3 regions of the Solibacillus sp. R5-41 genome follow, and region 3 is predicted to be linked to each of the others. Evidence: a T-box and tRNA genes for the amino acid it is inferred to sense, from the RefSeq annotation. Region 3 holds a T-box; the other regions hold tRNA genes.
The links. The T-box of region 3 lies ahead of alaS (alanine--tRNA ligase). A T-box ahead of a tRNA ligase gene usually reads a tRNA of that ligase, here a tRNA-Ala.

Region 1 (3,284 bases), 1.4 Mb from region 3:
GTAGTAACTGGCGCTACCTTGACGGTACCTTGTTAGAAAGCCACGGCTAACTACGTGCCAGCAGCCGCGGTAATACGTAGGTGGCAAGCGTTGTCCGGAATTATTGGGCGTAAAGCGCGCGCAGGTGGTTTCTTAAGTCTGATGTGAAAGCCCACGGCTCAACCGTGGAGGGTCATTGGAAACTGGGAAACTTGAGTGCAGAAGAGGATAGTGGAATTCCAAGTGTAGCGGTGAAATGCGTAGAGATTTGGAGGAACACCAGTGGCGAAGGCGACTATCTGGTCTGTAACTGACACTGAGGCGCGAAAGCGTGGGGAGCAAACAGGATTAGATACCCTGGTAGTCCACGCCGTAAACGATGAGTGCTAAGTGTTGGGGGGTTTCCGCCCCTCAGTGCTGCAGCTAACGCATTAAGCACTCCGCCTGGGGAGTACGGTCGCAAGACTGAAACTCAAAGGAATTGACGGGGGCCCGCACAAGCGGTGGAGCATGTGGTTTAATTCGAAGCAACGCGAAGAACCTTACCAGGTCTTGACATCCCATTGACCACTGTAGAGATACAGTTTTCCCTTCGGGGACAACGGTGACAGGTGGTGCATGGTTGTCGTCAGCTCGTGTCGTGAGATGTTGGGTTAAGTCCCGCAACGAGCGCAACCCTTATTCTTAGTTGCCATCATTTAGTTGGGCACTCTAAGGAGACTGCCGGTGACAAACCGGAGGAAGGTGGGGATGACGTCAAATCATCATGCCCCTTATGACCTGGGCTACACACGTGCTACAATGGACGGTACAAACGGTTGCCAACCCGCGAGGGGGAGCTAATCCGATAAAACCGTTCTCAGTTCGGATTGTAGGCTGCAACTCGCCTACATGAAGCCGGAATCGCTAGTAATCGCGGATCAGCATGCCGCGGTGAATACGTTCCCGGGCCTTGTACACACCGCCCGTCACACCACGAGAGTTTGTAACACCCGAAGTCGGTGGGGTAACCTTTATGGAGCCAGCCGCCGAAGGTGGGATAGATGATTGGGGTGAAGTCGTAACAAGGTAGCCGTATCGGAAGGTGCGGCTGGATCACCTCCTTTCTAAGGATATATTCGGAATCATTCCTTATGGAATGAAACATTAACGTTTGCTGTTCAGTTTTGAAGGTTTATGAATAAATTTTATAACTTCTAAGAGGGCCTATAGCTCAGCTGGTTAGAGCGCACGCCTGATAAGCGTGAGGTCGATGGTTCGAGTCCATTTAGGCCCACCATATAAATTTACTTTATATACCTCTTAATTTAAATGGGGCCTTAGCTCAGCTGGGAGAGCGCCTGCCTTGCACGCAGGAGGTCAGCGGTTCGATCCCGCTAGGCTCCACCAAAATTTGACTTTGTGATAAATTCATTGCAAAGCAAAACCAACTTGTTCTTTGAAAACTGGATAAAACGACATTGAAAGCAATAAACAAACAAATGATCAAGAAATTGATCGTGCAATCTTTTAAAATCTTACTCATTTGAGTAAGTGTAACTTATTGGTTAAGTTAATAAGGGCGCACGGTGGATGCCTTGGCACTAGGAGTCGAAGAAGGACGGCACTAACACCGATATGCTTTGGGGAGCTGTAAGTAAGCTTTGATCCAGAGATTTCCGAATGGGGGAACCCACTATGTTTAATCACATAGTATCTTCACGTGAATACATAGCGTGTTGAGGACAGACGCAGGGAACTGAAACATCTAAGTACCTGCAGGAACAGAAAGAAAATTCGATTCCCTGAGTAGCGGCGAGCGAAACGGGAAGAGCCCAAACCAAAGAGCTTGCTCTTTGGGGTTGTAGGACATTCTATACGGAGTTACAAAAGAATGAGATAGTTGAAGCGGCTTGGAAAGGCCCGCCATAGAAGGTAAAAGCCCTGTAAGTGAAACCTCATTCCCTCTTGAATGTATCCTGAGTACGGCGGAACACGTGAAATTCCGTCGGAATCTGGGAGGACCATCTCCCAAGGCTAAATACTACCTAGTGACCGATAGTGAACCAGTACCGTGAGGGAAAGGTGAAAAGCACCCCGGAAGGGGAGTGAAATAGATCCTGAAACCGTGTGCCTACAAGTAGTTAGAGCCCGTTAATGGGTGATAGCGTGCCTTTTGTAGAATGAACCGGCGAGTTACGATTACGTGCGAGGTTAAGTTGATGAGACGGAGCCGCAGCGAAAGCGAGTCTGAATAGGGCGAATTAGTACGTGGTCGTAGACCCGAAACCAGGTGATCTACCCATGTCCAGGGTGAAGGTGAGGTAACACTTACTGGAGGCCCGAACCCACGCACGTTGAAAAGTGCGGGGATGAGGTGTGGGTAGCGGAGAAATTCCAATCGAACCTGGAGATAGCTGGTTCTCTCCGAAATAGCTTTAGGGCTAGCCTCGTGATTGAGAATACTGGAGGTAGAGCACTGTTTGGACTAGGGGGGCATCTCGCTTTACCGAATTCAGACAAACTCCGAATGCCAGATATTTATACACGGGAGTCAGACTGCGAGTGATAAGATCCGTAGTCAAGAGGGAAACAGCCCAGACCACCAGCTAAGGTCCCAAAGTAATCGTTAAGTGGAAAAGGATGTGGCGTTGCTTAGACAACCAGGATGTTGGCTTAGAAGCAGCCACCATTTAAAGAGTGCGTAATAGCTCACTGGTCGAGTGACGCTGCGCCGAAAATTTATCGGGGCTAAACGATTCACCGAAGCTGTGGATGCATCCGTATGGATGCGTGGTAGGAGAGCGTTCTAAGGGCGTTGAAGTCAGACCGGAAGGACTGGTGGAGCGCTTAGAAGTGAGAATGCCGGTATGAGTAGCGAAAGACGGGTGAGAATCCCGTCCACCGTATGACTAAGGTTTCCTGAGGAAGGCTCGTCCGCTCAGGGTTAGTCGGGACCTAAGCCGAGGCCGATAGGCGTAGGCGATGGACAACAGGTTGATATTCCTGTACCACCTCCTCACCGTTTGAGAAATGGGGGGACGCAGTAGGATAGGGTAAGCAGAGCGTTGGTTGTCTCTGTTCAAGCAGTAAGGCGTGTGTGTAGGCAAATCCGCACACTGATACGTTGAGCTGTGATGACGAGTCCGTATGGACGAAGTTCCTGATTTCACACTGCCAAGAAAAGCCTCTATCGAGGTGAGAGGTGCCCGTACCGCAAACCGACACAGGTAGTCGAGGAGAGAATCCTAAGGTGTGCGAGAGAACTCTCGTTAAGGAACTCGGCAAAATGACCCCGTAACTTCGGGAGAAGGGGTGCTCTTGAG
Region 2 (3,284 bases), 700 kb from region 3:
CGTTAATGATTTAAACGTTTAAGTGATGAACTTAAACAAAACATAGATATCAACTTTATGTTGATACGCTAGCAAAGCAAATGAGCTTTCAAACTAACTTTTATGGAGAGTTTGATCCTGGCTCAGGACGAACGCTGGCGGCGTGCCTAATACATGCAAGTCGAGCGGACTTTCATTGGATGCTTGCATCCTTTGAAAGTTAGCGGCGGACGGGTGAGTAACACGTGGGTAACCTACCCTGTAGATTGGGATAACTCCGGGAAACCGGGGCTAATACCGAATAACACTTTTGAGCTCATGTTCGAAAGTTAAAAGATGGTTTCGGCTATCACTACAGGATGGGCCCGCGGCGCATTAGCTAGTTGGTGAGGTAACGGCTCACCAAGGCAACGATGCGTAGCCGACCTGAGAGGGTGATCGGCCACACTGGGACTGAGACACGGCCCAGACTCCTACGGGAGGCAGCAGTAGGGAATCTTCCACAATGGACGAAAGTCTGATGGAGCAACGCCGCGTGAGTGAAGAAGGATTTCGGTTCGTAAAACTCTGTTGCAAGGGAAGAACAAGTAGCGTAGTAACTGGCGCTACCTTGACGGTACCTTGTTAGAAAGCCACGGCTAACTACGTGCCAGCAGCCGCGGTAATACGTAGGTGGCAAGCGTTGTCCGGAATTATTGGGCGTAAAGCGCGCGCAGGTGGTTTCTTAAGTCTGATGTGAAAGCCCACGGCTCAACCGTGGAGGGTCATTGGAAACTGGGAAACTTGAGTGCAGAAGAGGATAGTGGAATTCCAAGTGTAGCGGTGAAATGCGTAGAGATTTGGAGGAACACCAGTGGCGAAGGCGACTATCTGGTCTGTAACTGACACTGAGGCGCGAAAGCGTGGGGAGCAAACAGGATTAGATACCCTGGTAGTCCACGCCGTAAACGATGAGTGCTAAGTGTTGGGGGGTTTCCGCCCCTCAGTGCTGCAGCTAACGCATTAAGCACTCCGCCTGGGGAGTACGGTCGCAAGACTGAAACTCAAAGGAATTGACGGGGGCCCGCACAAGCGGTGGAGCATGTGGTTTAATTCGAAGCAACGCGAAGAACCTTACCAGGTCTTGACATCCCATTGACCACTGTAGAGATACAGTTTTCCCTTCGGGGACAACGGTGACAGGTGGTGCATGGTTGTCGTCAGCTCGTGTCGTGAGATGTTGGGTTAAGTCCCGCAACGAGCGCAACCCTTATTCTTAGTTGCCATCATTTAGTTGGGCACTCTAAGGAGACTGCCGGTGACAAACCGGAGGAAGGTGGGGATGACGTCAAATCATCATGCCCCTTATGACCTGGGCTACACACGTGCTACAATGGACGGTACAAACGGTTGCCAACCCGCGAGGGGGAGCTAATCCGATAAAACCGTTCTCAGTTCGGATTGTAGGCTGCAACTCGCCTACATGAAGCCGGAATCGCTAGTAATCGCGGATCAGCATGCCGCGGTGAATACGTTCCCGGGCCTTGTACACACCGCCCGTCACACCACGAGAGTTTGTAACACCCGAAGTCGGTGGGGTAACCTTTATGGAGCCAGCCGCCGAAGGTGGGATAGATGATTGGGGTGAAGTCGTAACAAGGTAGCCGTATCGGAAGGTGCGGCTGGATCACCTCCTTTCTAAGGATATATTCGGAATCATTCCTTATGGAATGAAACATTAACGTTTGCTGTTCAGTTTTGAAGGTTTATGAATAAATTATATAACTTCTAAGAGGGCCTATAGCTCAGCTGGTTAGAGCGCACGCCTGATAAGCGTGAGGTCGATGGTTCGAGTCCATTTAGGCCCACCATATAAATTTGTTTTATATACCTCTTAATTAAAATGGGGCCTTAGCTCAGCTGGGAGAGCGCCTGCCTTGCACGCAGGAGGTCAGCGGTTCGATCCCGCTAGGCTCCACCAAGACTTGCCTTTGTGATAAAATTATTGCAAAGCAAAAATAACTTGTTCTTTGAAAACTGGATAAAACGACATTGAAAGCAATAAAAAAATGATCAAGAAATTGATCGTGCAATCTTTTAAAATCTTACTCATTTGAGTAAGTGTAACTTATTGGTTAAGTTAATAAGGGCGCACGGTGGATGCCTTGGCACTAGGAGTCGAAGAAGGACGGCACTAACACCGATATGCTTTGGGGAGCTGTAAGTAAGCTTTGATCCAGAGATTTCCGAATGGGGGAACCCACTATGTTTAATCACATAGTATCTTCACGTGAATACATAGCGTGTTGAGGACAGACGCAGGGAACTGAAACATCTAAGTACCTGCAGGAACAGAAAGAAAATTCGATTCCCTGAGTAGCGGCGAGCGAAACGGGAAGAGCCCAAACCAAAGAGCTTGCTCTTTGGGGTTGTAGGACATTCTATACGGAGTTACAAAAGAATGAGATAGTTGAAGCGGCTTGGAAAGGCCCGCCATAGAAGGTAAAAGCCCTGTAAGTGAAACCTCATTCCCTCTTGAATGTATCCTGAGTACGGCGGAACACGTGAAATTCCGTCGGAATCTGGGAGGACCATCTCCCAAGGCTAAATACTACCTAGTGACCGATAGTGAACCAGTACCGTGAGGGAAAGGTGAAAAGCACCCCGGAAGGGGAGTGAAATAGATCCTGAAACCGTGTGCCTACAAGTAGTTAGAGCCCGTTAATGGGTGATAGCGTGCCTTTTGTAGAATGAACCGGCGAGTTACGATTACGTGCGAGGTTAAGTTGATGAGACGGAGCCGCAGCGAAAGCGAGTCTGAATAGGGCGAATTAGTACGTGGTCGTAGACCCGAAACCAGGTGATCTACCCATGTCCAGGGTGAAGGTGAGGTAACACTTACTGGAGGCCCGAACCCACGCACGTTGAAAAGTGCGGGGATGAGGTGTGGGTAGCGGAGAAATTCCAATCGAACCTGGAGATAGCTGGTTCTCTCCGAAATAGCTTTAGGGCTAGCCTCGTGATTGAGAATACTGGAGGTAGAGCACTGTTTGGACTAGGGGGGCATCTCGCTTTACCGAATTCAGACAAACTCCGAATGCCAGATATTTATACACGGGAGTCAGACTGCGAGTGATAAGATCCGTAGTCAAGAGGGAAACAGCCCAGACCACCAGCTAAGGTCCCAAAGTAATCGTTAAGTGGAAAAGGATGTGGCGTTGCTTAGACAACCAGGATGTTGGCTTAGAAGCAGCCACCATTTAAAGAGTGCGTAATAGCTCACTGGTCGAGTGACGCTGCGCCGAAAATTTATCGGGGCTAAACGA
Region 3 (3,284 bases):
AGCACCTGGAATGATTGCTTCCCCTTTTGCTTTTTGGCTTTCTACAACATCGTTGAAAATTGCTAAACCGCCATCCAATGTTTCATGGAATCGAACTTCTTCATTTTTAATAACACGTTGAATGAACGCTTCTTTTTCTTTTACTTGTGGATAGAAATCTTCCATAATTCCGCCAACTGTTGGAACTAATTCAAACATGAACGGTTTTTCGATGCCAATTTGTTTCGCATAGCGCACTGCACGACGTAATAAGCGACGTAATACGTATCCACGACCTTCATTTGACGGTAATGCACCATCACCAATGGCAAAGGCAACTGTACGAATATGGTCAGCAATTACTTTGAACGGTGTATTAATATCTTCAGATGATCCAAAGATTTCTTTTAAATCAACTTCATTTGGACGCTTATAGCTGCGGTTCGCAAATTGTTCTACTTTTTCAATGATTGGCATGAAAAGGTCTGTATCAAAGTTCGTTGGTACGTTTTGAATTACTGAAACGATACGTTCAAGCCCCATACCTGTATCAATATTTTGCTTTGGTAGTGGCGTATATGTGCCATCTGGATTGTGGTTAAATTGTGAGAACACAAGGTTCCAAATTTCTAAGTAACGCTCATTTTCGCCACCTGGATACATTTCATCCTCAGGCGCACCAAAGCCGTATACTTCTCCACGGTCATAGAAAATTTCTGAGTTTGGACCAGATGGACCTTCTCCGATATCCCAGAAATTACCTTCTAAACGAATTAAGCGTTCCTTTGGAATACCAATTTCGTCATGCCAAACATCGTACGCTTCTTGGTCCTCTGGATGGATTGTAATAGATAATTTCTCTGCTTCAAAGCCCATCCACTTTGCATCAGTTAGAAACTCCCATGCATAATGAATTGCTTCTTTTTTGAAATAATCACCGATTGAAAAGTTCCCTAACATTTCAAAGAACGTATGGTGACGCGCTGTTTTCCCAACGTTTTCAATATCGTTTGTACGAATTGATTTTTGCGCATTTGTAATACGTGGATTATCCGGAATTATACGTCCGTCAAAATAAGGCTTTAATGTCGCAACGCCTGAGTTAATCCATAATAAAGATGGATCGTTAATTGGCACAAGTGGTGCAGATGGTTCATGGTGATGTCCTTTTTCTTTAAAAAACTCTAAAAATAGACGACGAATTTCTGTTGCTGTCATTGTTTTTGTTGTCATACTGTATTTCCTCCTAATAATTATGAATGAAAAATGATGATGTAAACACAAAAAAGCCCTCATCCCTAGTAAAGGGACGAAGACTATTATCTCGCGGTACCACCCTAATTTATAATGACATAAAGTCACTATATCTCAAGTGCTAGTAACGTTAGCAAACGGCAGGGATTAGTTGCACTCTGGAGTAGCTTTCTGAATTACGTCGAGGAGATTTTTTCAGCCTTGAAATCTCTTTCTATACACGTTTGTAAAACATACTTTTTCCATCATCGTGTTCATTGTATTCTACTTTTTATTATAAAAAAATGAATTCAAACTGTCAAATGGAATGTAAATCAATTACGCCTCGGCTAACTCTTTTCCAGGGGAATGGTCCAACACGAGTTTGTTACAAAGCGTTATCACAAGAAGAGACGGGTTTAGCCTTTGGTTCCTTCCTTTAGCCTGAGTTCCCCTATTCAGTGAGGATTTGAACCCTCTCACTGAATCAAGTTAATAATTAAATCGATTGCGCGTCAAAATAACTAGGAAGATAGCTGGCACGGTGAAAATGACCATCCCTAAAAATGCAAGACCTGGTTCTATTTCATAAAGTGCACCACCGAGTAGTGTTAGTAAGGCTGCACTTAAACTCATCGCAAATGCCGAATAAATTCCTTGTGCATTCGGAATTTGCTCTTTCGGTAAGTTTTGCGTAATGTAGCGAATAAATGCATAATGCGCCACCCCAAACGACAGAGCATGAAGCGCTTGTGAAACAATAAATACAGGGATGCTCGGAAATAAATAGATAGTAATCCAGCGCACACTAGCACCTACTGCAGCTAAAATTAATAACGATGACGGGCGCCAGCTTGATAAAAACGTATCCGCCTTTAAGAAATAAATAATTTCAAATACTACCGCGACATTTAAAATAAGGCCAATGTAAAATGGGTTGACATTCAAATCTTGTATGTAAATATATCCATAGCTGTAATAAGAGGCATGTGCTCCTTGTAGTAAAATGACGACAAGTAACACAACAGCAAAGCTTTTCACTTCAAGTAAGCCTTTCATGGATAAGGACTTCGTATTTTTTTCATGCACAGGTCGCATAAGTAAAATTTTAGGTGCCGGCAGTAGCTGAATTGCTAATAACGCGATTAACCCTAAAATCATAAACCATAATATAACTTGTTCCCCGTAAGTACCGGTAAACATACTGATGACTAATACCGATAAAACATAGCCAATAGAACCAAGTGAGCGTGCTTTTCCGTAATGGACATCCCCCTGCTGCATTAATGTCGCTGCACCACTTTCAACTGCCGGCAATAACGCAGGATACATCGCACTAAATAGCATCGTCACAATAAACAAGCCTTCGAATGAGTCCATTGGTATATAAAAAATCGTTACGATCAATGACATTGTTGTAAAAAATAATAAAACTTGCTTATTGCTTAAAATTTTTGATACATAAGGAAATATAAACATCGTTGACAACGCGCGTGCCACTAAGCCGAAGCTCATAATGATGCCCGCGTCTGACACAGTTAACCCTTTATCATTAACTAACCAGCCTGTCCAATATGGTAAAAATATGCCCCATGTAATAAAAAACGTAAAGAAATTTCGAGATAACCAACGTTGATTGTTCATGAAAATTTATTCCCTCCAATACATTTCGTTGAATCATATCACGTTCTTTATTACAATAATGTGAGATATCTCATATTTTATAAAGTTGGTGAGTAATTTGAAAGTTTTAACAAATAAATTACGGAAGTTTTATATTGAAAAATACCCGATTAATCAATTATTTTCAGTTGATATGACGCCATATTTGGCCGTTCACCAGTTTGAAAAAGGAGAATTCATTTTTAAGGAACGCTCCCATCCAGAGTATTTGTATTACATGGTCGAAGGGAAAGCCAAGCTATATGTAACACACAAAAATGGAAAAGTATCACTCATTGATTTCATTACATCTCCAATTTTTATGGGCGAAATTGAGCTTATAGATGGCGAAAGAGTTTCAAAAGGCATCCAAACTGTCACAAAAACGATATGCCTTGCCATCCCCATTC

Region 1: it has a tRNA-Ala gene. The T-box ahead of alaS (alanine--tRNA ligase) is inferred to sense a tRNA for this amino acid. The anticodon was not compared.
Region 2: it has a tRNA-Ala gene. The T-box ahead of alaS (alanine--tRNA ligase) is inferred to sense a tRNA for this amino acid. The anticodon was not compared.

The regions. Positions count from the first base shown of each region.
Region 1 is NZ_CP024123.1:107,555-110,838, forward strand. It holds rRNA gene CSE16_RS00545 (16S ribosomal RNA) at 1-1,085, shown strand, start outside; tRNA gene CSE16_RS00550 (tRNA-Ile) at 1,182-1,258, shown strand; tRNA gene CSE16_RS00555 (tRNA-Ala) at 1,293-1,368, shown strand; rRNA gene CSE16_RS00560 (23S ribosomal RNA) at 1,525-3,284, shown strand, end outside.
Region 2 is NZ_CP024123.1:3,719,465-3,722,748, reverse strand. It holds rRNA gene CSE16_RS18510 (16S ribosomal RNA) at 100-1,656, shown strand; tRNA gene CSE16_RS18505 (tRNA-Ile) at 1,753-1,829, shown strand; tRNA gene CSE16_RS18500 (tRNA-Ala) at 1,864-1,939, shown strand; rRNA gene CSE16_RS18495 (23S ribosomal RNA) at 2,092-3,284, shown strand, end outside.
Region 3 is NZ_CP024123.1:3,017,743-3,021,026, forward strand. It holds gene alaS (alanine--tRNA ligase) at 1-1,212, opposite strand, end outside; T-box leader at 1,282-1,491, opposite strand; gene CSE16_RS14945 (3-phenylpropionate MFS transporter) at 1,705-2,856, opposite strand; gene yeiL (transcriptional regulator YeiL) at 2,945-3,284, shown strand, end outside.